DNA from 4 places in the Oerskovia sp. NPDC060338 genome. Region 2 is predicted to be linked to each of the others. Evidence: riboswitches for the same ligand, from Rfam matches in the RefSeq annotation. Region 2 holds a riboswitch; each other region holds the start of a gene.
The links. A riboswitch is a leader RNA that binds a small molecule or an ion and turns the genes downstream of it on or off. The one in region 2 is predicted to bind thiamine pyrophosphate.

Region 1 (5,525 bases), on a different contig from region 2:
TGGCTGGACCGGACGGTCGCCCCCAGCATCCGCCGTGCCGCGCCCCGGCTCAACCGCAGGCTCGCCTCCGCCACCCGGCGCAGGCGCTGACCGCGAGTCGCTGCTGCACCTGGCCGGGCGGCCTCGGCACGACGTAGAGCGCCTCGTGGTGCGCTCCAGCATGACGTTCGTCGCGGTCCTGCTCCGACCTGTCGTCGGGGCGGGCGCGAGGCTCCGCGGTCAGGACAGGGGGCGTGTGCTCGTGGTGTCTGCCGCACGGACGCGGCGCACGCGTTGCCAGGTCTTCAGGGCACTGCGTGCTGCGCTCGCGACCGTGCTTCCGTTCGCGATGGCCGCGGTCTCCTCCGCAGGGTCTGCTGCGACGACGAGCAGCGGCTCGTGGACCAGGTCGCTCCCGGTGCGCCCGAGGGCACGGACCGCCCAGTACCGGGTTCTGGTGTCCGGACTGGCGGCCTGGTCGAGGAGCCAGGTCGTCTGGTCGGGCTCGATCGCGCCCAGGGCGTTCGACACGTAGCCCAGGAGCCCGAACCGAGGCTCGACGAGCTCGCGGCGCAGCCCGAGCGCGGCCCCGGACCCGCCGAGGTCGGCAAGGGCAGCGGCCGCGCTCTCCCGGACGCGGTGGTCCGTGTCGCCGAGCACGTCGACGAGGGTCGGCACGGCCTCGTGCGCCCCCAGGACGTCGAGCACCTCGCAGCCGACCGTCCGCTCGTAGGTGACTGGTGAGTCGAGCAGGGCGAGGGCGTAGGGCACGGCTCCCCGGAAGCCCGCGCGTCCGCAGGCTGCCGTGAGGTACCAGGGTGCCGACGCCCCGTTCTCGAGGGCGCGCAGCATCGCCGGCTCGAGCGACGCGTCGGCGAAGGCGTAGAGACGGTTGAGAGTCCGCTCGAACGTGCTGATCGGGAACCGCTCGAAGCGCAGCACGACGTCGCGCAGGGCGTCGGCGGCCTCCCGGTCGCCGGCCAGGGCGCGTTCGGCGGCGGCGTCGACAGCGTCCTCGTCGACCGCGGGATCCGGGTCGAGGAGCCGGGCGAGCAGGTCGTCGGTCATCGCGAGGCCGAGCCGCGCGACGGACGCGGGTGGACGGGAACGCTGAGAACCATGGGGCGAGCATAGGGGGCCGGCCGACCGCCGGGTCTCCTCCGAGCGGGTCCGCTACGGTGGTCGCACCGACGTCGACGACGACCACCGAGGTGACCGCCATGCCCCGCCGCACCGTCCTGCTCGCCGGAGCCGTGGCGGCGTCGTGCGGCTCCCTGGCGCTGGCCGCCGCGCTGGGCGCGACCGGGCCGGTCGCGATCCCGCCGCAGGGGCCGTGGATCGTCGGGGTCGACGCGTGGCCCGACGGGATCGACGTCTGCATCGAGGACCCTGCGGTCGAGTACGCCGTGACACCGCTCCCTCTGCCGCCGCTCCCGACGACGGTCGCTTTCGTCCCCGGCGCCGTCCGCGAGGACGTCGAGCGGGTCGTGACGTGCCTGGACCGGTACGTCCCGCTGTCGAGCATCGACGTGATGACCGTGCCGGCCGGGGTCTCGTAGGCGCCCCCCGCTGATCCGCCCCCGGGCGACACCTGGTGGTCTCCGCCGACCGTCCGGTCCGGGTGCCCGCTATCCTTCCCCCGAAGACACGGGGTGCCCGCTCCCACGAGCCGGGCTGAGAACACACCCGTCGAACCTGATCTAGCTAGCACTAGCGAAGGGATGTCGGCAATGTCGCTTGCTGCCACCACACCTGTCCTGCCCCGACCCGAACCCGCGTCCAGCACCGCACGAGAACGCGTCGGGTCGCCCGGGGCCGAGGCCTCCCGCCCCCGCGTCCTGTCCATCGCGGGCACCGACCCGACGGGAGGCGCCGGGATCCAGGCCGACCTCAAGGCGTTCGCGGCGCACGGCGCGTACGGCATGGCGGTCACGACCGCCCTGGTCGCGCAGAACACGCACGGCGTCCGCACGGTCCACGTCCCGGGCGCGGACTTCCTGACCGAGCAGCTCGACGCGGTCTCGGACGACGTGGTGATCGATGCCGTGAAGATCGGCATGGTCGCCGACGAGGCCAATGCGCGTGCCATCGCGACGTGGCTCGGCCGGGTGCGTCCGCCGTTCGTCGTGCTCGATCCCGTCATGGTCGCCACGAGCGGCCACCGCCTCCTCGACGAGGGGGCCGAGCAGGCGGTGCGCGACCTGGTCGCGCTCGCCGACCTCGTGACCCCCAACCTCCCCGAGCTGGCCGTCCTCCTGGGCGAGCCGGCCGCGACCACCTGGCCGGACGCCCTCGCCCAGGCGAGGCGCCTGCACGTGGCGAGCGGCGCCGTCGTGCTCCTGAAGGGTGGTCACCTCACGGGGGAGGAGTCGCCCGACGCGCTCGTGGGGCCCGACGACGTCACGACCTTCTCCGCGCCCCGCGTCGACACCGTGCACACCCACGGGACGGGGTGCTCGCTGTCGGCTGCGGTTGCGGCGCTCCGACCCCGGCGCGACGACTGGGCGGGCGCCGTGCGCGATGCGAAGACCTGGTTGACCGGCGCGCTGCGGGCCGGGGGAGCGTTGACGGTGGGCACGGGCCGCGGACCCGTCGACCACCTGGCGCACCTGCCCACGCTGGGCCTGCGGGCGTTCTCCGAGGAGGCCTGGGAGCGGATCGCGGGCTGGCGCGAGGCCGTCGAGAGCATGGGGTTCGTGCGGGCGCTCGCGGACGGGAGCCTCGCCGTCGAGGACTTCGGGTTCTACCTCGCGCAGGACGCCGCGTACCTCGCCGAGTACTCGCGCGTGCTGTCGCGGGCGAGCCAGCTCGCGCCGACGCCCGAGGCCCGGCAGTTCTTCGCGGGCGCGGCCGTCGAGTCGCTCGAGGTCGAGCAGGCGCTGCACCGTGACTGGTTGGGCGAGCACGCCGGGATGGACCGGGGGGCGGTCGAGAGCGTCGACCCCTCTCCCGTGACCGCCGCCTACACCAACCACCTGCACGCGGCGTCGAACGGGTCGTACGCGGAGACCGTCGCGGCGCTGCTGCCGTGCTACTGGCTGTACTCGTACATCGGCGACGTCCTGGTGCGCCGGGCGGGGGACCTCGACGGGCATCCGTACGCGCGGTGGATCTCGCTCTACGGCGACCCGGCCTTCCAGGAGGCGACGCGCACCGCGTGCTCTTTCGCCGACGAGGCCGCGCGCTGGGCCTCGCCCGCCGAGCGCGAACGCATGCTGCGCGCGTTCGAGCTGTCCTCGATGCACGAGTACCTGTTCTTCGAGCAGGGGATCGAGCGGCCGACCTGGCCCGAGGCGCCGGTCGGGGGCGCCGAGAAGTGAGCAGATGCCCCTGATCCGGGGGGAACGGGGGCATCTGCTCACTTCTCGGCGCGAGCGGCCGTCCTCACGCGCTCGTCGTCCCGCCGTCCGGGTACGAGCAGTCGTACCCGGGCGGCCACCAGCGCCACGACGTGCTGACCTCGTTCGACGACACGCCCTCGGGGCGCTCCGTGACGCACTGCGTGCGCATCTGGTCGAGCCCGACCGTCAGGTAGTAGACCGCGAGCACGCCCGTGAAGACGACCATGAGGACGGTCAGCGCCAGGCGCAGGCGGCGGTCCGTCCGCCGGGTGGGTTCGTCCTCGCCGGGGCGCGGCGGCACCCAGTCCCAGCTCACGAGGCGGCGCTCGGGACGAGCAGGACCTTGCCCGTCGTCGCGCGGCCCTCGAGCGCGCGGTGCGCGTCGGCCGCGCGGGCGAGCGGGAACGTCGCGCCCACGCGCACGTCCAGGTCCCCCGAGGCGACGAGCGCGAAGATCTCGTCGGCGCGCTCGATGAGCTCGGCGCGCGTCGCGGTGTAGTCGTCGAGCTTGGGGCGGGTCGCGAACAGCGACCCGCCCTTGTTGAGGCGCTGCAGGTCGAACGGAGGTACCTGGCCCGAGGACCCGCCGAACAGCACGAGCATGCCGCGGCGGCGCAGCGACGCGAGCGACGCCTCGAACGTGTCCTTGCCGACCGAGTCGTAGGCGACCGCGACACCCCGGCCGCCCGTGAGGTCGCGCACGATCGCGGGCAGCTCGGTCGTGAGGTCGTCGAGCTCGGCGTAGTTCAGGACGTCGGCCGCCCCGGCCGCGCGCGACAGCTCGGCCTTGGCCTCGGTCGAGACGGTCGTGATGACGCGCGCGCCGCGGCGCACCGCGAGCTGGGTCGCGAGCAGCCCGACGCCGCCGGCCCCCGCGTGCAGCAGGACGTCGTCCCCGGGCTGGACCGGGTAGGTCGAGGTCACGAGGTAGTGCGCCGTGAGCCCCTGGAGGGCCACGGCCGCCGCGAGCCGCAGGTCGACCGACTCCGGCACGGGGATCGCGACGTCCGCCGGGACGATCACCTGCTCGGCGTACGAGCCGGACGCGTTGGTCCAGGCGACGTGGTCGCCGGGCTCGAAGTCCGTGACGCCCGGGCCGACCGCCCCGACGACGCCCGCGCCCTCGGTGCCGACCACGTGCGGGAACTCCATCGGGTAGACCCCCGCCCGACGGTAGGTGTCGATGAAGTTGACCCCCGCCGCCGCGACCTCGACGAGGAGCTCGCCGGGTCCGGGGACCGGGGTCGGGAGCTCGACGAGCTCGAGGACGTCGGGGCCGCCTGCCTGGAGTGCCTGGATCGCGCGCATGGGGTCAGCCTAGGCGGGACGTCGGCTCAGGCGGTGGCCGGACCCGCCGAGGCCCGCCAGCGTCCGTGGCGGCGCTCGACGTGGATCGGGTGCGCGAAGCAGCGCGAGACCGCCTCGGAGGTCAGGACCTCGTCCGCACGGCCGGACGCGGAGACCCGCCCCGGCGCGAGCAGCAGCGCGTGGCTCGTGGACCTGGGCAGCTCCTCGAGGTGGTGGGTCACGAGGACCGAGGCGACCTCGGGGTGCGCGACCCGCACCGCGTCGATCGTCGCGAGGAGCTGCTCGCGCGCCGCGACGTCGAGCCCTGTGCTCGGTTCGTCGAGCAGCAGCAGCGCGGGGTCGGCGACGAGCGCCCGGGCGATGATGGTGCGTCCGCGCTCTCCCTGCGACAGCGTGGTCCACGGCTCGTGCTCCTTGCCGCCGAGCCCCATGTCGGCCACGAGGGCGCGCGCCCTGTCGACCTCGGCCCGGGTCGGCTCCCAGCGCTGGCGCCAGTCGATCGTCCCGGTGATCCCGGTCAGGACGACCTCCTGGATCGTGAGCGCGGTGCGCAGCGGGTGGCGCGGGTTCACGTGCCCGATCCGGCGGTGCAGCGTCTGGACGTCGACGCGCCCGAGCGTGTGCCCCAGCACGTCGACCCCACCGCGCGTGGGGTGGTTGCGCGCCGCGCACAGGCTGAGGATCGTGCTCTTGCCCGCACCGTTGGGACCGACCAGCGCCCAGTGCTCGCCCGCGCGGACCGTGAGGTCCACGTGCTCGAGGATCGTGCGGCCGCTGCGGACGAACGCGACGTCGCGCATCGCCAGCACGACGGCGGCGCCCGCCTCGGCCGTCGAGGCGCCCGGGGGAAGGGCCACCCGGGCGTCGCCGGGCGCCGGGCGCGGAGGCGTCACGGTC
Region 2 (5,525 bases):
ACCAACCGGTTGCCGGTCGCGGCGATCAGCACCATGGGTCCGGCCAGGCCTTCCGACCCGTCCAGCGACCCGACCCCTCCCGGTCACGGCCTCATCGGCATGACCGAACGAGCGGCCCTCGTCGGCGGGACCCTCAGCGCGGGACCGGTCCCCGGAGACGGCTGGCGGGTCCGGCTCACGGTCCCCCGGCCGGCCGACGCCGTGTCCCCCACCATCCCCGTGCGCTCGGCGACGTCCGCGGACGAGCCGGGCCCCGCCGTCGGGCAGGAGGCCCCATGACCAGAGTGGTGCTGGTCGACGACCAGGCCGTCGTCCGCGCAGGCTTCACCGTGATCCTCGAGAGCGAGGGCTTCGAGGTCGTGGGCGAGGCGGCGAACGGCACGGACGCCGTGCGCGTCGCGCGCCGGGAGCGCCCCGACGTCGTGTGCATGGACGTCCGCATGCCCGGCGGGGACGGCATCACGGCGACGCGCGCGCTCGCGGGACCGGGCGTCGTCGACCCCGTGCCGGTGCTCGTGGTGAGCACGTTCGACCTGGACGACTACGTGTTCGGTGCCCTGGAGGCCGGGGCGAGCGGGTTCCTGCTCAAGGACGCCGAGCCCGACGTGCTGGTCGACGCGGTGCGGCGCGTGGCGTCGGGCGAGGGTCTCGTCGACCAGACGCTCACGCGCCGCGTGATCGACGAGTTCGCCCGACGACGGTCCCCCGCCGCGCCGGACGAGACCGCCTCGGGACTGCTCACCGCGCGCGAGCACGACATCCTGGCGCTGCTGTGCCGCGGGCAGTCGAACGCCGAGATCGCCGCGACGCTGTTCCTCGAGGCGAGCACCGTGAAGTCGCACCTGAGCCGGATCATGACCAAGACGGGCATGCGCGACCGTGTCCAGCTCGTGGTGTGGGCGTACGAGCACGGGATCGCGGCGCCGTCGGCACGGTGACCCGGCCCAGGTAGGACGTCCTGCGCGAGGTAGTGCGCGCTGCGTCCTATCTCGCGCAGGACGTTCTACCTCGGCGCCACGGGCTCGCTCGGCGCCACGGGCTGGGCGGGAGTCACGGGGAGGTACACCCGGCCGCCCGCGTCCGCGAACTCGCTCGACTTCTCCGCCATGCCGGCCTCGATCGCCTCGACCGACGTCAGCCCGTTCTCCTCGGCGTACTCGCGCACGTCCGCCGAGATCCGCATCGAGCAGAACTTGGGCCCGCACATCGAGCAGAAGTGCGCGGTCTTGGCGGGCTCGGCCGGCAGGGTCTCGTCGTGGAACGCGCGGGCCGTGTCCGGGTCGAGCGAGAGCGCGAACTGGTCGTGCCAGCGGAACTCGAACCGGGCACGGGACAGCGCGTCGTCCCGGAGCTGCGCGCGCGGGTGGCCCTTTGCGAGGTCGGCCGAGTGCGCCGCGATCCTGTACGTGATGACCCCCGTCTTGACGTCGTCGCGGTCGGGCAGCCCCAGGTGCTCCTTGGGCGTGACGTAGCAGAGCATCGCGGTCCCGGCCTGCGCGATGATCGCGGCCCCGATCGCGGACGTGATGTGGTCGTACGCGGGCGCGATGTCGGTCGCGAGCGGGCCGAGCGTGTAGAACGGCGCCTCCTCGCACAGCTCCTCCTCGAGGCGCACGTTCTCGACGATCTTGTGCATGGGGACGTGCCCCGGGCCCTCGATCATGACCTGCACGCCGTAGGACTTCGCGACCTTGGTCAGCTCGCCCAGCGTGCGCAGCTCGGCGAACTGGGCCGCGTCGTTGGCGTCCGCGATCGAGCCCGGGCGCAGGCCGTCGCCCAGCGAGAACGTCACGTCGTAGTCGCGCAGGATCTCGCACAGCTCCGCGAAGTGCGTGTACAGGAACGACTCCTGGTGGTGCGCGAGGCACCAGGCAGCCATGATCGAGCCGCCGCGGGACACGATGCCCGTGACGCGGCGAGCGGTCAGCGGGACGTAGCGCAGGAGGACGCCCGCGTGCACGGTCATGTAGTCGACGCCCTGCTCGGCCTGCTCGATCACGGTGTCGCGGTAGATCTCCCACGTGAGCTGTGAGGGATCGCCCTTGACCTTCTCGAGCGCCTGGTAGAGCGGCACGGTCCCCACGGGGATCGGGGAGTTGCGCAGCACCCACTCGCGGGTCTCGTGGATGTCCTTGCCCGTCGAGAGATCCATGAGGGTGTCCGCGCCCCAGCGGGCGGCCCACACCATCTTCTCGACCTCCTCCTCGATCGAGGACGTCACGGCCGAGTTGCCGATGTTCGCGTTGATCTTCACGCCGAACGCCTTGCCGATGATCATGGGCTCGATCTCGGGGTGGCGGCGGTTGGCCGGGATCACGGCCCTGCCCCGCGCGACCTCGTCGCGCACGAGCTCGACGTCGACGCCCTCGCGGGCCGCGACGAAGCGCATCTCGTCGGTCACGACCCCGGCCCGCGCCCAGGCGAGCTGCGTCCGGGCGCCACCCGTGCCGCGCTCGGTGGTGGCGGCGTTGGGCCGGAGCCAGGACGCACGCAGGGCGGGCAGGCCCCCCGCGAGGTCGAACGCCGCGGGGTCGTCCGACGCGGTGTACGGGCCCGAGGTGTCGTACAGGTCCAGGTGCTCGCCGTTGCTCAGGTGCACGCGGCGCTCGGGGACGCGCAGGTGCGCGGCGCCCGGGACGGGGTGGTGGACCTTGGCGGACCCCGCGATGGGTCCGGTCGTGATGGTGTGCGCGGGCACAGCGGTCTCAGAGCTCATTGCTCTCTCCCTACGTCGGCATGATCCGAACAGGTTCGAACGGTCGGCGGCGCTGAGCCGCCCTCTCAGCTCGCTGCTGCGAGCTCCCGTGGGTGTGTGGAGTTGTGGGTCGTGCTGGTGGTGCGGTGGTGCGGTGTGCTGGGTGGTGCGCGGCCACCGTAGCGCACGGCGCTGGGCGCCGGCGCGCGCGTCCCACGACCGCCCCTCTCCCCGTGAGTGCGGAGTTCTTGCGAGAAACGCCGGGCGTGTCGCACAAGAGCTCCGCACTCAGCGACTGGCCTGGATCACCCGCCCGTGGGCGCGCCCTCCGCGATGTCGTCGGACGTGTCGGGCTGGTACACGCACACCCACAGCGCCCCGGCGCGCACGCTGACCTCGAGCTTCCTCGACGGCTCGATCACGTCGCCGTCGAGCTGGCGTGGCTGCGGCCGGTCGGAGATCACCGAGATCCGTGACCCGCGCAGCACCTCCATGTTGGGGACGCGCCTGCGTCCACGCAGCACCCCGACGAGGAGCTGGACCCAGTGGCCCAGGTTGCGGGGCGCGAGGATCGCGACGTCCATCTGCCCGTTGTCGGGCACGGCGTCGGGCAGCAGGTTGACGCCCGCCTGGAGCTTGCCGACGTTCCCCACGAGCACGCTGCGCGCCCGACGGCGCAGCACCGGCCGGTCGTCCACGCGCACCTCGACCTTCATCTCGTCGTCGGCGAGGTGCTTGAACGCCGAGACGACGTAGGCGAGAGCACCCGCCTTGGCCTTGAGCGCTGTCGGTGCGTCCTCCATCATCGCGGCGTCGAGCCCCATGCCCGCCATGACGGCGAACGCCTGACCGTCGACCTCGCCGACGTCCACGGCGCGGCGCCCGCGGTCGAGCGCGAGGCGGATGCCGTCCTCCGGGCTCGGCGGGATGCCGAGGTTGGTCGCGAGGAGGTTGCCCGTGCCGCCGGGCAGGACCGCGAGCGCCGCGTCGGTCCCGACGAGCCCCTCGATGCAGGCTCGCACGGTGCCGTCACCGCCGCTGACGAACACGACCTCGGCGCCGTCGTCGACGGCCTGCCGGGCCTGGCCGGTGCCGGGATCCTCGGCGGTCGTCTCGAGCCAGGCGGGGGCGGGCCAGCCCGCGTCGGCGAGCTGGGACTCGATGGTCCGACGGAGCTCGTCGAGCCCATCGACCCGGTTCGGGTTGACGATGACCGCCGAGCGGAGCGGGGCGTGGTCGAGACGTTGCTGGGCGGCGGGCTCGGGCGTTGCTTCGGGGGACGGGTTCACACCTGAGTATGTCGCGGCGTGCACCGGCTCGCCCGGCAAGCGGACACCTCGGACCCTTCCGGGCGTCCTCAGTACCCGAAGACCTGCACCCAGGTGTTTCCCGCGCGCCCCAGTCCCATCGCCGTGAAGTCGCAGTTGAGGATGTTCGCGCGGTGCCCCTCGGACGCCATCCACGCGTCGACCACGGCCTGGGCGGTCTGCTGACCGGCCGCGATGTTCTCGCCGCCGGGCTGTGCGTACCCCTGGGCGGTCACGCGGTCGCCGAAGGTCCGCCCGTCGAGGCTCGTGTGGCTGAAGTACCCCTGGTCGACCATGTCCTGCGCGTGCAGGGTCGCGGCGCGGGCGAGCTGGTCGTCGGCGCGCAGGGCCGGGCAGCTCGCGGCCGCACGGTGCGTGTTGACGAGGTCCAGCACGGCGGCCATGTCTCCCGTGCCCGACGACGGGGCTCCCCCGGTCGAACCGGTTCCGCCCGTCGAGGGGGCGGGGTCCGCGAGCAGCGCGGCCTGGGTCACGGCGCCCGCCACGCCGTCGGGCTCGAGGCCCTGCGCCGCCTGGAACGTGCGCAGGGCGCGGTCGGTCCCCGCACCGAACTCGCCGTCGGCCAGGACCGTGGCCCCGTGCACCTGAAGCCGCTCCTGGATCGCCTGGACCTCGGGTCCGGTCGCGCCGAGCTGCGGCGGGCCTGCGGGGGCGGTCGCCTCGGGCGCGGGCTCTGGAGTCGGCTCCGGGGACGCCGCCGCGGGCGCGTCGGGGACCGGGGTGGTCACCTGTGCGTCCGGCGCGGTCTGCGGCGAGGTCGGCTGCCGTGCCGTACCGCCCTCGGCGAGGACCGGCCCGCGCGAGGCGTCGCTCCGGCTCGCGCGGTCGACGTCGCGGCCGAGCGCGGCGTCCCAGCGCGCGCCGATCGGCTCGAGCCCCGGTCCCTGGCCGCCGACCTCCTGGACGGCCGGGACCGCGAGCAGGCCGCCCACGAGGCCGAGCGTGACCACCATGACCTGGGGCAGCGCGGTCGCGCGACGCCCCTCGCCCCCCGCACGGGCGTGGCGGACGGCCTCGGCCCGGCGTCGGCGCCGGGCGGCGCCGGACGGCGGCGACGCGATCTGCTCGGCGCGACGACGCTCGGCCCGGGTCTGCGGAAGGTGGTCGGGCACGGGGGAATCCAGCGGCACGAGGGACCTTCCGTCAGTGGAACGTGGGCTGATCGTCCAGTATGCCCGTTCCGTGGGAGCGTGGCCAGGTTCGCAGACCTGGGCGGGACCTGCTCAGGTCCGTGCCCGGCCGGAGCTCTTGTCCCGCCTGCTGGGCTCGATCACGACCTGGCTCATCGGCCGCCGCTCCCGCTCAGGGCGTGCTCGGACGGCGCGACCCCGGCCAGGTCGGGCGAGGTCTCCCGGACGCGACCGCGACGGGTCAGCACCGACGTCCCGACGAGGACAGCGCCGACGACGGCCGTGATCACCATGCCCGGCGTGGCCGCGTTCCACCACCCGGCGCCCTGGAACAGCAGGGCCCGCCCACCGTCCGCGAGGAACCTCAAGGGG
Region 3 (5,525 bases), on a different contig from region 2:
CTCCGGCACCGCCCGAAGCCCCCTGTGCGACGAACGCCTGGTACCCCAGGAACTCCGCGACCCGGCGCGACGCGGGCGCACGCCACAGGTCCTCGGGCGCCGCGACCTGGAGCAACCGGCCGGCGTCCATGACGGCCACGCGGTCGGCCACGGTGAAGGCTTCGTCGTGGTCGTGCGTCACGAACAGGGCGGTGGTCCCGGTCGCGACGAGGGCCGCGCGCAGGTCCGCCGCGAGCCGGTCGCGCAGCCCCCGGTCGAGAGCGGACAACGGCTCGTCGAGCAGCAGGAGCTGCGGCTCGGGCGCCAGCGCGCGAGCGAGCGCGACGCGCTGCCGCTCGCCACCGCTCAGGGTCGCGACGGGCCGCTGCGCGTACCCGGCGAGCCCGACGACGTCGAGCAGCTCGGCCACCCTGCCCGCCGCCGCGGACCGCTTGACGCCCGCCATCTGGAGCCCGAACGCGACGTTGCCCGCGACGTCCCGGTGCGGGAAGAGCTGCCCCTCCTGGAACATGAGCCCGAACCCGCGCCGGTGCACGGGCACGCCCGCGAGGTCGCGCCCGTCCCACGCGATGCTCCCGCCTGCGACGGGCTCGAGCCCCGCGACGGCACGCAGGAGGCTCGACTTGCCGCAGCCGCTCGGTCCCAGCAGCGCGAGCACCTCGCCCGGCGCGAGGTCGAGGCTCACTCCGCGCACGGCCGTCGTCCCGGGGCCTTTCGAGGAGGCCGGGTCGGGGTAGTGCACGACGACGTCGCGCACCGTGAGCCCTCGGCCCGCCGGGCTCCTGGTCGGGTCGCGCGGCTCGTGCGGCACGCGCGGCACAGCCGAGCCGTCGAGGCCTTCGCTCCGATCCACCACCGTGGCTCCGTCCATCAGAACTCTCCTGCCGAGCGGTCGCCGCGCAGGCGCTCCGCCACCATCATCACCGTTGCCGTGAGGACCGCGAGCACGACGCTCGCGGCCAGTGCCATGCCGTAGTTCTCCGCCCCGGGCCGCCCGATGAGCCGGAAGATGACCACGGGGAGCGTGGCCGCGTCGGGCCGGGCCAGGAACGACGTCGCCCCGAACTCGCCGAGCGACACCGCGAACGCGAACCCGATCGCGAGGCCCAGCGACCGGGCCGCGATGGGCCCGTCGACCGCGGCGAACACGCGGGCGGGCGACGCCCCGAGCGTCGCGGCGGCCTCGCGCAGGCGCGGGTCGATCGCGCGCAGCACGGGCAGCACGGTCCTGACCACGAGCGGGATCGCGACGACCGCCTGCGCGATGGGCACGAGCAGCCCCGAGGTCCGCAGGTCCACGTCGATGCCGAGCGGCTTGTCGAGCGTGATGAGGAACCCGAACCCGACCGTCACCGCCGAGACGCCGAGCGGGAGCATGAAGACCGAGTCGAGCGCGCTGATCGCCCGCCGCCCCGTGCGCGACCGCGGACGCCGCGAGACGACGAGCGCGACGAGCCCGCCGATCACGACCGCGAGCAGGGTCGCGATCGCGGCGGTCCGGAGCGAGTTGGCCGTGGCCTCCCACACGGTCACGCTCAGGGCGTTGCGGCCGCCGGTCGTGCCGAGGTTCGCGTAGTTCGCGAGGCTCCAGCCGTCGGGGGTCTGGAACGAGCGCACGAGGAGGTTGACGAGCGGCAGGGCGATCAGGCCCAGCACGACGACGGCGGTCACCGCGAGCGGGGCCGCGTCGGCCCGCAGGCGCAGCGGCCGGGCGGCGGACGTCGCCGCGGACAGGTGGAGCGCGCGCTCGCGGCGGGTGCGGGTCCGGTTGGCGACGCTCAGCGCGACCACGACCACGACGAGCTGCACGACCGAGAGCACCGCGGCCGCGCGCAGGTCGAGGAACTGCGTGGTCTGGATCCAGATCTCGGTCTCGATGGTCCCGTACTGGACCCCGCCCAGGACGAGCACGACCCCGAACGCCGTGGCGCAGAACAGGAACACGATCGACGCGGCCGACGCGATGGCCGGGGCCAGCGACGGCAGCGTCACGGACCGGAACGCACGCCAGGGCGAGGCGCCCAGGGCGCGAGCCGCTTCCTCGGCGCGCGGGTCGAGGTGCTCCCAGAGCCCGCCGACGGTCCGCACCACGACCGAGTAGTTGAAGAACACGAGGGCCAGGACGATCGCCCCGAACGTCCCCTCGAGCCGCAGGAACCCGAGCAGCCCGCCCTCGACCAGCAGGGAGCGGAAGGCCACCCCGACCACGACGGTCGGCAGCACGAACGGCACGGTCACGAACGCGCGCAGGAACGTGCGCCCCCGGAACCGGCACCGGTACAGCACGTACGCGCCGGGCACGCCGAGCAGCACCGAGATCACGGTCCCGAGCACGCCCTGCCACAGCGTCAGCCCGATGATCCGCCAGGTCCGCGGCTCGGAGAACACCTCGGCGAAGCCGGAGAGGTCGAGGGAGCCGTTGCTGACGAACCCGCGCGCGATCAGCGTCACGACGGGCCACGCGAAGAACACCCCGAGGAACAGCAGCGGCAGCCCGGCGGCGAGCCCCCACAGGAGGACCCGCCCGCCGCGCTGCACCGCCGCGGGCACGCCGCGGCTCACGGGCAACGTGCTCAGCCGATCACCGTCGACGTCCACGCCTTGATCCACTCGTCGCGGTGGGCGGTGATGTCGGCCGGCGCGACCTCGAAGGGCGACGGGGACAGGGGCGCGAACTCGGCCCAGCCCTCGGGCAGCTCGGTGTCCGCGTCCGCCGGGTACATGTACATGTTGTCGGCGATGTCGGCCTGGAACGCGTCGCTCACGAGGAAGTCGACGAGCTTCTTGGCGCCCTCGGGGTTCTTGGCCCCGGCCAGCACGCCCGTGTACTCGACCTGGCGGAAGCAGGTGTCGAGCAGCGCACCCGTCGTGGTCTCGGTGCCGTCCTCGGTGACCGTGAACGCGGGCGACGTCGAGTAGGACAGCACGAGGGGGCGCGGGCCCTTGCCCTCGGAGCCGGAGAAGTCGACGTAGTAGGCGTCGGACCATCCGTCAGCGACCTTGACGCCGTTGTCCTCGAGCTTGCTCCAGTAGCCCTCCCAGCCGTCCTCGCCGTAGGCGCCGACGGTCGCGAGCAGGAACGACAGCCCGGGCGACGACGTCGCGGGGTTGGTCACGACGAGCAGGTCCTTGTACTCGGGCTCGGTCAGGTCGTCGAGGGTCACGGGCTCGGGGATGCCCGCTGCCGTGAACCAGGCGTGGTCGACGTTGACGCAGACGTCGCCGAGGTCCACGGGGGTGAGCTCGCCGTCCCCGACGGCGTACTGGGCCGCCGAGTCGGCGAGGCCCGCGGGCGTGTAGGGCTCGAGCACGCCCTCGTCGATCGCGCGGGTCGCGAACGAGTTGTCGATGCCGAACACGACGTCGCCGAGCGGCGCGTCCTTGGTCAGGATCAGCTGGTTGACGAGCGCTCCGCCGTCGCCGGGAGCGACCTGCTTGACGGTCAGCCCGGACTCCTTCTCGAACGCGGCGAGGACGTCCTCGCTCACGTTGAAGGAGTCGTGCGTGACGAGCGTGACGGTGCTCGCCTCCGCGCTCGAGGTGTCGCCCGCGCCTGTGTCGGTCGACCCGGCACAGGCCGTGAGAGCCAGCGCGCTGAGCCCGCCGACGAGACCGAGGCCGATCTTGTGAGCGGGGCCGCGGCGGGTACTGATGGTGTTCACGTGTCCTCCTTGGACGTCACAGGAGGGGGACCTCGCGCACGGAAGGTCCGTGAGCGAGGCTGGAGAAGCCCGACTTCCTCCACCGGTGCTAACCGGATCAGGTTCGAGGGTCTGCGGTGGTCCGCACTCTCAGCGCCTGTTGCCCGTTGTCTCCGGGCGGTCGGCGCTCCCCTGTCGTTCACCTGCGACTTTACACCGCGGCCCGACGGCGCGGGCAGGGGTCCGGCGTGTGGTCTCGCCCGAGGCGCGCCCCGCCCGGGGCGACGGCTACGGTGGGACCTGAGCTCCGCCGTCGGGCACGTGCACGACGCGCGGCGCGCCCCGCCCGCCGCACCCTCACCAGGAGGTCCACATGGCCGAGAACGAGCAGACCCTCACCGAGAAGGTCGCGACCGTCGCCCTGACGCTGGCCGCGGGCTGGGTCGCGCAGAAGGTCGTGAGCTTCGCGTGGGCCAAGGCGACGGGGCACGACGCCCCCAAGGACCTGGACGACCCCGAGGTCGGCATCATCAGCGCTGTCACGTTCGCCGCGGCCGCTGCGGCCGCGAGCGTGTTCGCCCGCCGTTTCGCGGGGCGCGAGGCCAAGCGCGTCGTGACGCGGCTCGCGGCCCGCGCGTCCTGAGACCGGGGTCGGGCGGCACCGGCGGGTCCGCACCCGCCGCGCGAGGGTCGTTCCGTAGGGTGTCTCGATGCCCTCCCTCTCTGCTGCCCGACGCCGTCGCTCACCCCTCGTCGGAGGCCTCCTCGTCGTGGGGCTCGCACTGACCGGGTGCTCGTCGTCCGGGAACGGCTCCGAGGTGCCGCCCACGCCGAGCGCGGCCCCGACCGCGGTCGCGCTGCCCGGCGGCACGGTGGGCAAGGCGGCCGGCTGGGTGCTCGAGGTGCTCAACGCGGACGCTTCGCCCGACGCCGCGACGCTGGACCGGCGGTTCGCCCGGTCGTTCCTGGACCAGGTTCCCGCCGCGCAGCTCGTGCCCGTCCTTGACCAGCTCCGCGCGGACCGGGAGTGGGTGCCGGTCTCGGTCGACGTGGTCGACGCGGACGAGAAGCAGTCCGCGCTGACGATCGTCGGGGCGAGCGGTCAGTACTTCACGATGCAGATCGGGGTCGATGCGGACAGCCGCATCGAGACCCTGTTCTTCGGCCCGGGCGACGACCCGCACCGCGAGCCCGCGGCGAGCTGGGACGAGCTGGGCGAACGCCTCGACGCCGTGGACGCGCAGAGCTCGCTGCTCGTGGCCCAGGTCCTGGACAACGGGACGTGCCAGGCGGTCGAGGAGGCCCCCGGCGGCACGGAACCGGACGAGGTGCTGCCGCTCGGCTCGATCTTCAAGCTCTACGTGCTGGGCGCGGTGTCGCAGGCCGTCGAGGCCGGGACGCTGACCTGGGACGACGAGCTGACCGTGACCGACGACGTGCGGTCGCTGCCCTCTGGCCAGCTCCAGGACGCGCCCACGGGCACCGTGGTCACGGTGCGCGAGGCGGCCGGGCTCATGATCTCGATCAGCGACAACACCGCGACCGACCTGCTGGTCCAGGCCGTGGGGCGTGACGCCGTCGAACGCGCGCAGGCCGAGCTGGGGCACGCCGACCCGTCCCTGAACACCCCGTTCCTGACGACCCGCGACGCGTTCGCGATCGCGTGGGGCTCGCCGTCGCAGGCCACCGGGTGGGCCGCGGCCGGCACCGCGGAACGGCGCGCGATGCTCGACGCGCTGCCCGGCGGGCCCCTCGACGTCGACCCCGCGGGAGTGACCACGCCCGTGTGGCAGGACGACGTCGACTGGTTCGCGACGTCGTCGGACCTGTGCGCCGCGCACGTCTGGTTGCACGACCGCGGCGAGCAGGACCCCGTGGTCCGTG
Region 4 (5,525 bases), on a different contig from region 2:
GGCGTCGGGCACGAGCTCCAGGCCGATGTCCTCCTCGCCGTCGACCGCCAGGCGCACGGGGTGGGAGGGCATGGTGAGCTCGACGTCGTAGCGGCCTCCCGCCGGGACGCGCAGCGCGAGGCCGCTCACCTCCTCGGCGCCGGGAACGTCCGTGCCGTCGACGGCGACCACACGGAAGCCGGCCCCGTCCACCCCGATCCGGTGCGGCACCTGGTCGGCGTCGAGGAGCCGCAGCCGTACCCGTTGCCCGGGCGTGGCCGCGAGCTGCTCGACCTCGTCGCTGCCCGCGAGCGTCGTCGTGCCGCTGAGGGTGTGGACCGGGAGCACCAGGTCGAGGTCGGCGACCGGGCCCGAGGCCGGGAGCACGACGAGCGTGCCGAAGAGCCCCCGGCGCACCCCGTCGGACGAGCTCTGGTGCGTGTGGTACCAGTACGTCCCGGGCTGGTCCGCGACGAACCGGTAGGTGAAGGACCGCCCGGGCAGGACGGCGTCCTGCGTCACGCCCGCGACCCCGTCCTCGCCGTTGGGCACGTCGTAGCCGTGCCAGTGCACGCTGACGCCCGCCCGGACGTCCTCGTTGTGGAGCTCGACCTCGACGACCTGCCCGACCTGGGCCCGGATCTCGGGCCCCGGCAGGGAGCCGAAGCTCCAGGCCTGCACCACCTCTCCCGACGGGAGGGTCAGGTCCGACTCGCGGGCCGTGAGGGTCACCGGCACCCGCTGCCCGGGAACGTCCGCGGGGGTCCGGAGCTCGGTCACGTCCACGGTCGGGGCGCCGCCGCCCGCAGCCGAGAGCTCGTCGGTCGCGGGCTCGTCCGCGGCGTGTCCGCTCCCGGTGTGCGCTCCCGTGCCCGGGGCTGCGGCGCCCGCGGCCCCGACGGCACCGGGACCGACCACCTCGAGATGCACCTCTGCCCGGCTCGCCCACCAGGCGAGCCCGAGCGGCAGGAGCAGCACGAACGCCGCGGCGAGGCTCACGCCCCGCACGACGCCCGCGTCACGCCCGGCGAGCACGAGCCACGTCACGAGGGTCGCGGCCGCGACGAGGAGCACGACGACGCCCCCGCTGAGGGGCCCGACGGGGTAGCCGACCACCAGCACGAGGACCAGCTCCCCGGCGGTGGCGTACGCCGCCCCGAGGAGGCAGGCCTGGCGCGCCGGCATCGCTGGACGGCCCCTGCCGACGACGAGCACGACGAGCGCGAGCACCGCCCCGCCGACGGCGAGCGGGAGCCCGACGAGCACCTTCTCCTGGACGAACCACCACCCGTGCCCGCCCAGCAGGACCACGACCCCGACACGCAGCACGAGCGCCACGGTCGCGAGCGCGACCCACGGGCCGCGCCGCGGCCGGAGCGCGGCGAGCACCCACCCGGCCCCGCCCGCGAGGGCGAGGACCAGGTAGACGAGCTGGAGGGCGGGGACGGTCACCGTCAGACGTTCCCGGGGGCGGTGGTCGACGCCGGGCTGGGCACGCGCCCTTCCATCACGAGCGCCCGAGCCCTGGACGCGACGGTCCCCGTGACGCCGAGGATCGCGAGCCCGTTGAGGGCGTGGAAGCCGAGCATGACGGTGCCCGCCGTGGTGATCTCACCGGGGGGCGGCTCCGACCCCGTGAGGACTCCGGTGAGGATGAACAGGATCGTCTGGAACAGCAGGAGGCCGAACCCGAGCACGGCCAGCCACACGGTGCGTCTCCCGGCCTTGGCGAGGGCGGCGAACACGATCGACAGGATCATCAGCAGGGGCAGCACGATGCGGCCGCTCGTCCCGTGGATCGCGAAGAGCTCGTCGTCGGGGTCGCTGAACACGCCGACGGCGGCGAAGTAGAACTGCATGACCACGGCGACGACCACGAGGACGCTGATCACGAGGAATGTCTTGCGCATGAGGAGCTCCACCTGAAGCGGGGAAGGTGGGCGGGCCGCTCGGGTCCGCGGCGGGGCGGTCGATGCTCGACCGCTCGGGGAGGCCGTCCCTGGAGGGAGGTCGCACGCACGGGAGTCGGATGTCCCAGCGGATACACCGAGAGAGGTCGGCAACGCCCCGGTTGATACACGGTCGGCGACCGGACGCGTGCGTTGTAGGGTGGCCGCGAAGCACGGGAGCCCCGCACGGGGCTGAGAGGGCGAGAGCCGACCGTCGAACCTGATCTGGGTCATGCCAGCGAAGGGAGCGAGCGCATGTGCGCAGCCCTGTCCACCGACCACCCTGCACTGCCCGCGCGCCCACCGGGGCGCGGCGAGAGCCCGCGGGGCGTGCCGCCGTCGGGCGCGGTGGGGCGAGCCGCGCCCGCCCACCGGAGGACCACGGACGAGAGGCCCGACGGCGCCACGGACGTCCTCGTCGTGGGCGGCGGCATCGTGGGGCTCACCGCGGCCTGGCGGGCCTCTCGCGCGGGCCTGCGCGTCACCGTCCTGGACCCTTCCCCCGGAGACGGCGCTACCCACGCCGCGGCCGGGATGCTGGCGCCCGTGACCGAGGCCGACTTCGGCGAGGAGGCCGCGCTGCGCCTGGGCTCCGACTCCGCGGCGCGCTGGCCGGTGTTCGCGGCCGAGCTCGAGGCGGACTCGGGGCTGAGCGTGGGCCTGCGGACGACCGGGACCCTCACGCTGGCCTACGACGGCGACGACCTCGCGCTCGGGCGCCGCGTGCGCGCGCTGCAGGAGGCATGGGGGCTCGACTCGACCGAGATCTCGGTCGCCGCGGCGCGCGAGCGGGAGCCGCTCGTCGGTCCGCGCGTCGCCGGGGCGTTCTGGGCGCCCGGCGACCACCAGGTCGACCCGCGCGCGGTGCACCGCGCCCTGACCGCAGCCCTCGCGCGGGACCCGCGTGCCGCCGTCGTGCACCGCCGGGCGGTGCGGCTGCTCCGCTCGACGGGCCTCGGCACTCCCGTGACCGGAGCCCTCGACGACGCGGGGGTCGAGCACCGCGCGGGAACCGTGGTCCTCGCGGCGGGCGCGGACTCGGGCGACCTGCTCGGGGACGTCCCCGAGGTGTGCGCCCCGACCCGTCCGGTGAAGGGGCAGACGCTGCGGCTCGACGCCCCCGCGTGGTTCACGCTCGACCACGTGGTGCGCGGGATCGTGCAAGGGCGTCCGGTGTACGTCGTACCGCGTACGCCTGGACCCGACGGGCACCGCGAGGTCGTGGTCGGCGCGACGAGCGAGGAGCACCCCGACGACCGGCGTGCGACCGCGGGCGGCGTCTTCGCGCTCCTGCGCGACGCGCGCGCCCTGCTTCCCGGGCTGGACGAGCTGGCTCTCGTCGAGGTCACGCCGCGCGTGCGACCGGGCACCCCGGACAACATGCCGTTCCTGGGGCCCACCACCGTTCCCGGCCTGGTCCTCGCGACCGGCCACTACCGCAACGGCGTGCTGCTCGCTCCCGTCACGGCGGCCGCGATCGACGCGGTCCTGACCGGGGAGCCGGTGCCGTCCGCGGTCGCGGCGATCGACCCGCTGCGCTTCTCGCCCACCCCTACCCCCGCGAGACAGAGGCTCGCGTCGAGGTAGCGGGGCGGGCCCCTCTCCCTCGACGGCAGACCTCTACCTCGGCGACCCACCTCCTGGAGGACCGCATGACCCACCCGACTCTCCCCGCGGCCACCGGTGCGCGGCCCACGAACCCGCCCGCGACCGGGAGCGCCCTCGTCAACGGCGAGCACCACCCGCTCACCGCCCCGACGACCGTCGCAGCCCTCGTGGCCGCGCTGCTGCCCGAGCTCGTCGGGGACAGCGGAGACGTCCCCCGGGGCGTCGCGGTCGCGATCGACGACGCCGTGCTCCCCCGCAGCACGTGGCCGTCCACGACCCTGCGCGACGGCGACCGCGTCGAGGTCGTCACGGCGGTGCAGGGTGGTTGAGGCGGCGCGCGGCACGACCGGCGCGCCCGGTCCGGCGCACGCCGGTTCCCCGGCAGCGGACCCTCTCGTCGTCGCGGGCGTCCCCCTCGGCTCCCGCCTGGTCATGGGCACGGGCGGCGCGGCGAACCTGCTGACGCTCGAGGACGCCCTCGTGGCGTCCGGGACCGCGCTCACGACCGTCGCGATGCGCCGCGTCGCGAGGGTGCGCCCGACAGCTGACCGAGCCCGCCCGGGCACCGCAGGCGCGGGCGGTGGTGCGGGCGGTGGTGCGGGCGGTGGTGCGGGCGGCGGTGCGGGCGGTGGTGCGGGCGAGACCGGGATCTGGGGGCTGCTCGAGCGCCTCGGCATCCGTGCCCTGCCCAACACCGCGGGCTGCTTCTCGGCCAAGGAGGCCGTCCTCACGGCCCACCTCGCGCGCGAGGCGTGCGGCACGGACTGGGTCAAGCTCGAGGTGATCGCCGACGACGTGACGCTCCTGCCCGACCCGATCGGGCTCGTCCAGGCCGCCGAGACCCTGGTCCGCGACGGCTTCGTCGTGCTGCCGTACACCAACGACGACCCGATCCTCGCGCGGCGCCTCGAGGACGTGGGGTGCGCTGCGGTCATGCCGCTCGGGGCGCCCATCGGGTCGGGGCTCGGCATCCTCAACCCGCGCAACATCGCGGCCATCACGTCGGCCGCGCGGGTGCCTGTGATCCTGGACGCGGGGATCGGGACCGCGTCGGAGGCCGCGCACGCCCTGGAGCTCGGGTGCGACGGGGTTCTCCTGGCCACCGCGGTCACGCGTGCCGCCGACCCGGTGCGGATGGCCAGGGCCATGCGGCTCGCGGTCGAGGCGGGTCGTCTCGCGGCGCTCGCGGGCCGCATCCCGCGGCGCGAGCAGGCGCTCGCGAGCTCGCCGGTCGACGGGATGGTGGGCCGAGCCGGGGCCGTCGGCGCCGGGTCGCCTGCCGGGCTCACGGGGGCCGGGGTGCTGGGCGGAGGGAACCTCGACCTGGCGCTGTGACCGGTGCGCCGAGGGAGAGGATTCTCGTCGAGGTAGAGGGCGCTGGCCCTCTACCTCGACGGCAGGCCTCTACCTCGGCAGAGGATCAGAGGATCAGTACGTCGGGCGCCCCGGCTCGACGTCCCGCACCCACGCCAGGATCCCGCCCTCGACGTTGCGCGCGTCGACGCCCGCGGCCCGTGCGAGGCTCGCGACGCGGTCGGAGCGGCCTCCGACCTTGCACAGCACCGCGACGGTCCGGTCCCGCGGCAGGTCCGCGAGCGCCGCCCCGGCGCCCGGTCCCGCGTAGATCCCGCTCGGCACCACGCGGGCGCCGTCGATCCCCACGATCTGCGTCTCCCAGTCCTCGCGCACGTCGAGCAGCAGCAGGTCGTCGGTGGGGTCGGCGAGGCGCGCGGCGAGCTCGCGGGCCGTCAGGCTCGTCGGGGACTCAGCCCCCACGCGGCCCGACGACGCCGCTCCCCCTCCAGGGACTGACGCACCGAGGGCGTCGGCCGCGTCGAGCGGGAGCGCGTTCCCAGCGGTGGTCGGCTCCCCCGGCACCCTGGCGAGGTCGACGACGAGGCGACCCTCCGCCGTCGGGCCGGAGAAGAGGTCGCCGGCGACCGGCGGGCCGCCCGTGACGCCCGCCACGGTCGCGGGGGTGGCGGACGG

Region 1: linked by a shared signal. The riboswitch ahead of thiD (bifunctional hydroxymethylpyrimidine kinase/phosphomethylpyrimidine kinase) and the one ahead of thiC (phosphomethylpyrimidine synthase ThiC) in region 2 are both predicted to bind thiamine pyrophosphate.
Region 3: linked by a shared signal. The riboswitch ahead of ACFWGN_RS00640 (thiamine ABC transporter substrate binding subunit) and the one ahead of thiC (phosphomethylpyrimidine synthase ThiC) in region 2 are both predicted to bind thiamine pyrophosphate.
Region 4: linked by a shared signal. The riboswitch ahead of thiO (glycine oxidase ThiO) and the one ahead of thiC (phosphomethylpyrimidine synthase ThiC) in region 2 are both predicted to bind thiamine pyrophosphate.

What each region holds. Positions count from the first base shown of each region.
Region 1 is NZ_JBHXCQ010000006.1:14,555-20,079, reverse strand. Features, by position in the region: gene ACFWGN_RS08830 (HEAT repeat domain-containing protein) at 220-1,047, opposite strand; gene ACFWGN_RS08825 (hypothetical protein) at 1,200-1,538, shown strand; TPP riboswitch at 1,618-1,718, shown strand; gene thiD (bifunctional hydroxymethylpyrimidine kinase/phosphomethylpyrimidine kinase) at 1,710-3,299, shown strand; gene ACFWGN_RS08815 (hypothetical protein) at 3,364-3,636, opposite strand; gene ACFWGN_RS08810 (quinone oxidoreductase family protein) at 3,633-4,628, opposite strand; gene ACFWGN_RS08805 (ABC transporter ATP-binding protein) at 4,655-5,525, opposite strand, start outside.
Region 2 is NZ_JBHXCQ010000012.1:29,278-34,802, reverse strand. Features, by position in the region: gene ACFWGN_RS15315 (sensor histidine kinase) at 1-279, shown strand, start outside; gene ACFWGN_RS15310 (response regulator transcription factor) at 276-938, shown strand; gene thiC (phosphomethylpyrimidine synthase ThiC) at 1,004-2,716, opposite strand; TPP riboswitch at 2,707-2,816, opposite strand; gene ACFWGN_RS15300 (diacylglycerol/lipid kinase family protein) at 3,001-3,984, opposite strand; gene ACFWGN_RS15295 (CAP domain-containing protein) at 4,053-5,135, opposite strand; gene ACFWGN_RS15290 (YhgE/Pip domain-containing protein) at 5,306-5,525, opposite strand, start outside.
Region 3 is NZ_JBHXCQ010000001.1:135,665-141,189, forward strand. Features, by position in the region: gene ACFWGN_RS00630 (ABC transporter ATP-binding protein) at 1-871, opposite strand, end outside; gene ACFWGN_RS00635 (ABC transporter permease) at 871-2,562, opposite strand; gene ACFWGN_RS00640 (thiamine ABC transporter substrate binding subunit) at 2,574-3,662, opposite strand; TPP riboswitch at 3,720-3,845, opposite strand; gene ACFWGN_RS00645 (DUF4235 domain-containing protein) at 4,015-4,284, shown strand; gene ACFWGN_RS00650 (serine hydrolase) at 4,352-5,525, shown strand, end outside.
Region 4 is NZ_JBHXCQ010000004.1:6,216-11,740, forward strand. Features, by position in the region: gene ACFWGN_RS05850 (multicopper oxidase family protein) at 1-1,431, opposite strand, end outside; gene ACFWGN_RS05855 (DUF6220 domain-containing protein) at 1,434-1,889, opposite strand; TPP riboswitch at 2,100-2,177, shown strand; gene thiO (glycine oxidase ThiO) at 2,184-3,515, shown strand; gene thiS (sulfur carrier protein ThiS) at 3,581-3,865, shown strand; gene ACFWGN_RS05870 (thiazole synthase) at 3,969-4,871, shown strand; gene moeB (molybdopterin-synthase adenylyltransferase MoeB) at 4,965-5,525, opposite strand, start outside.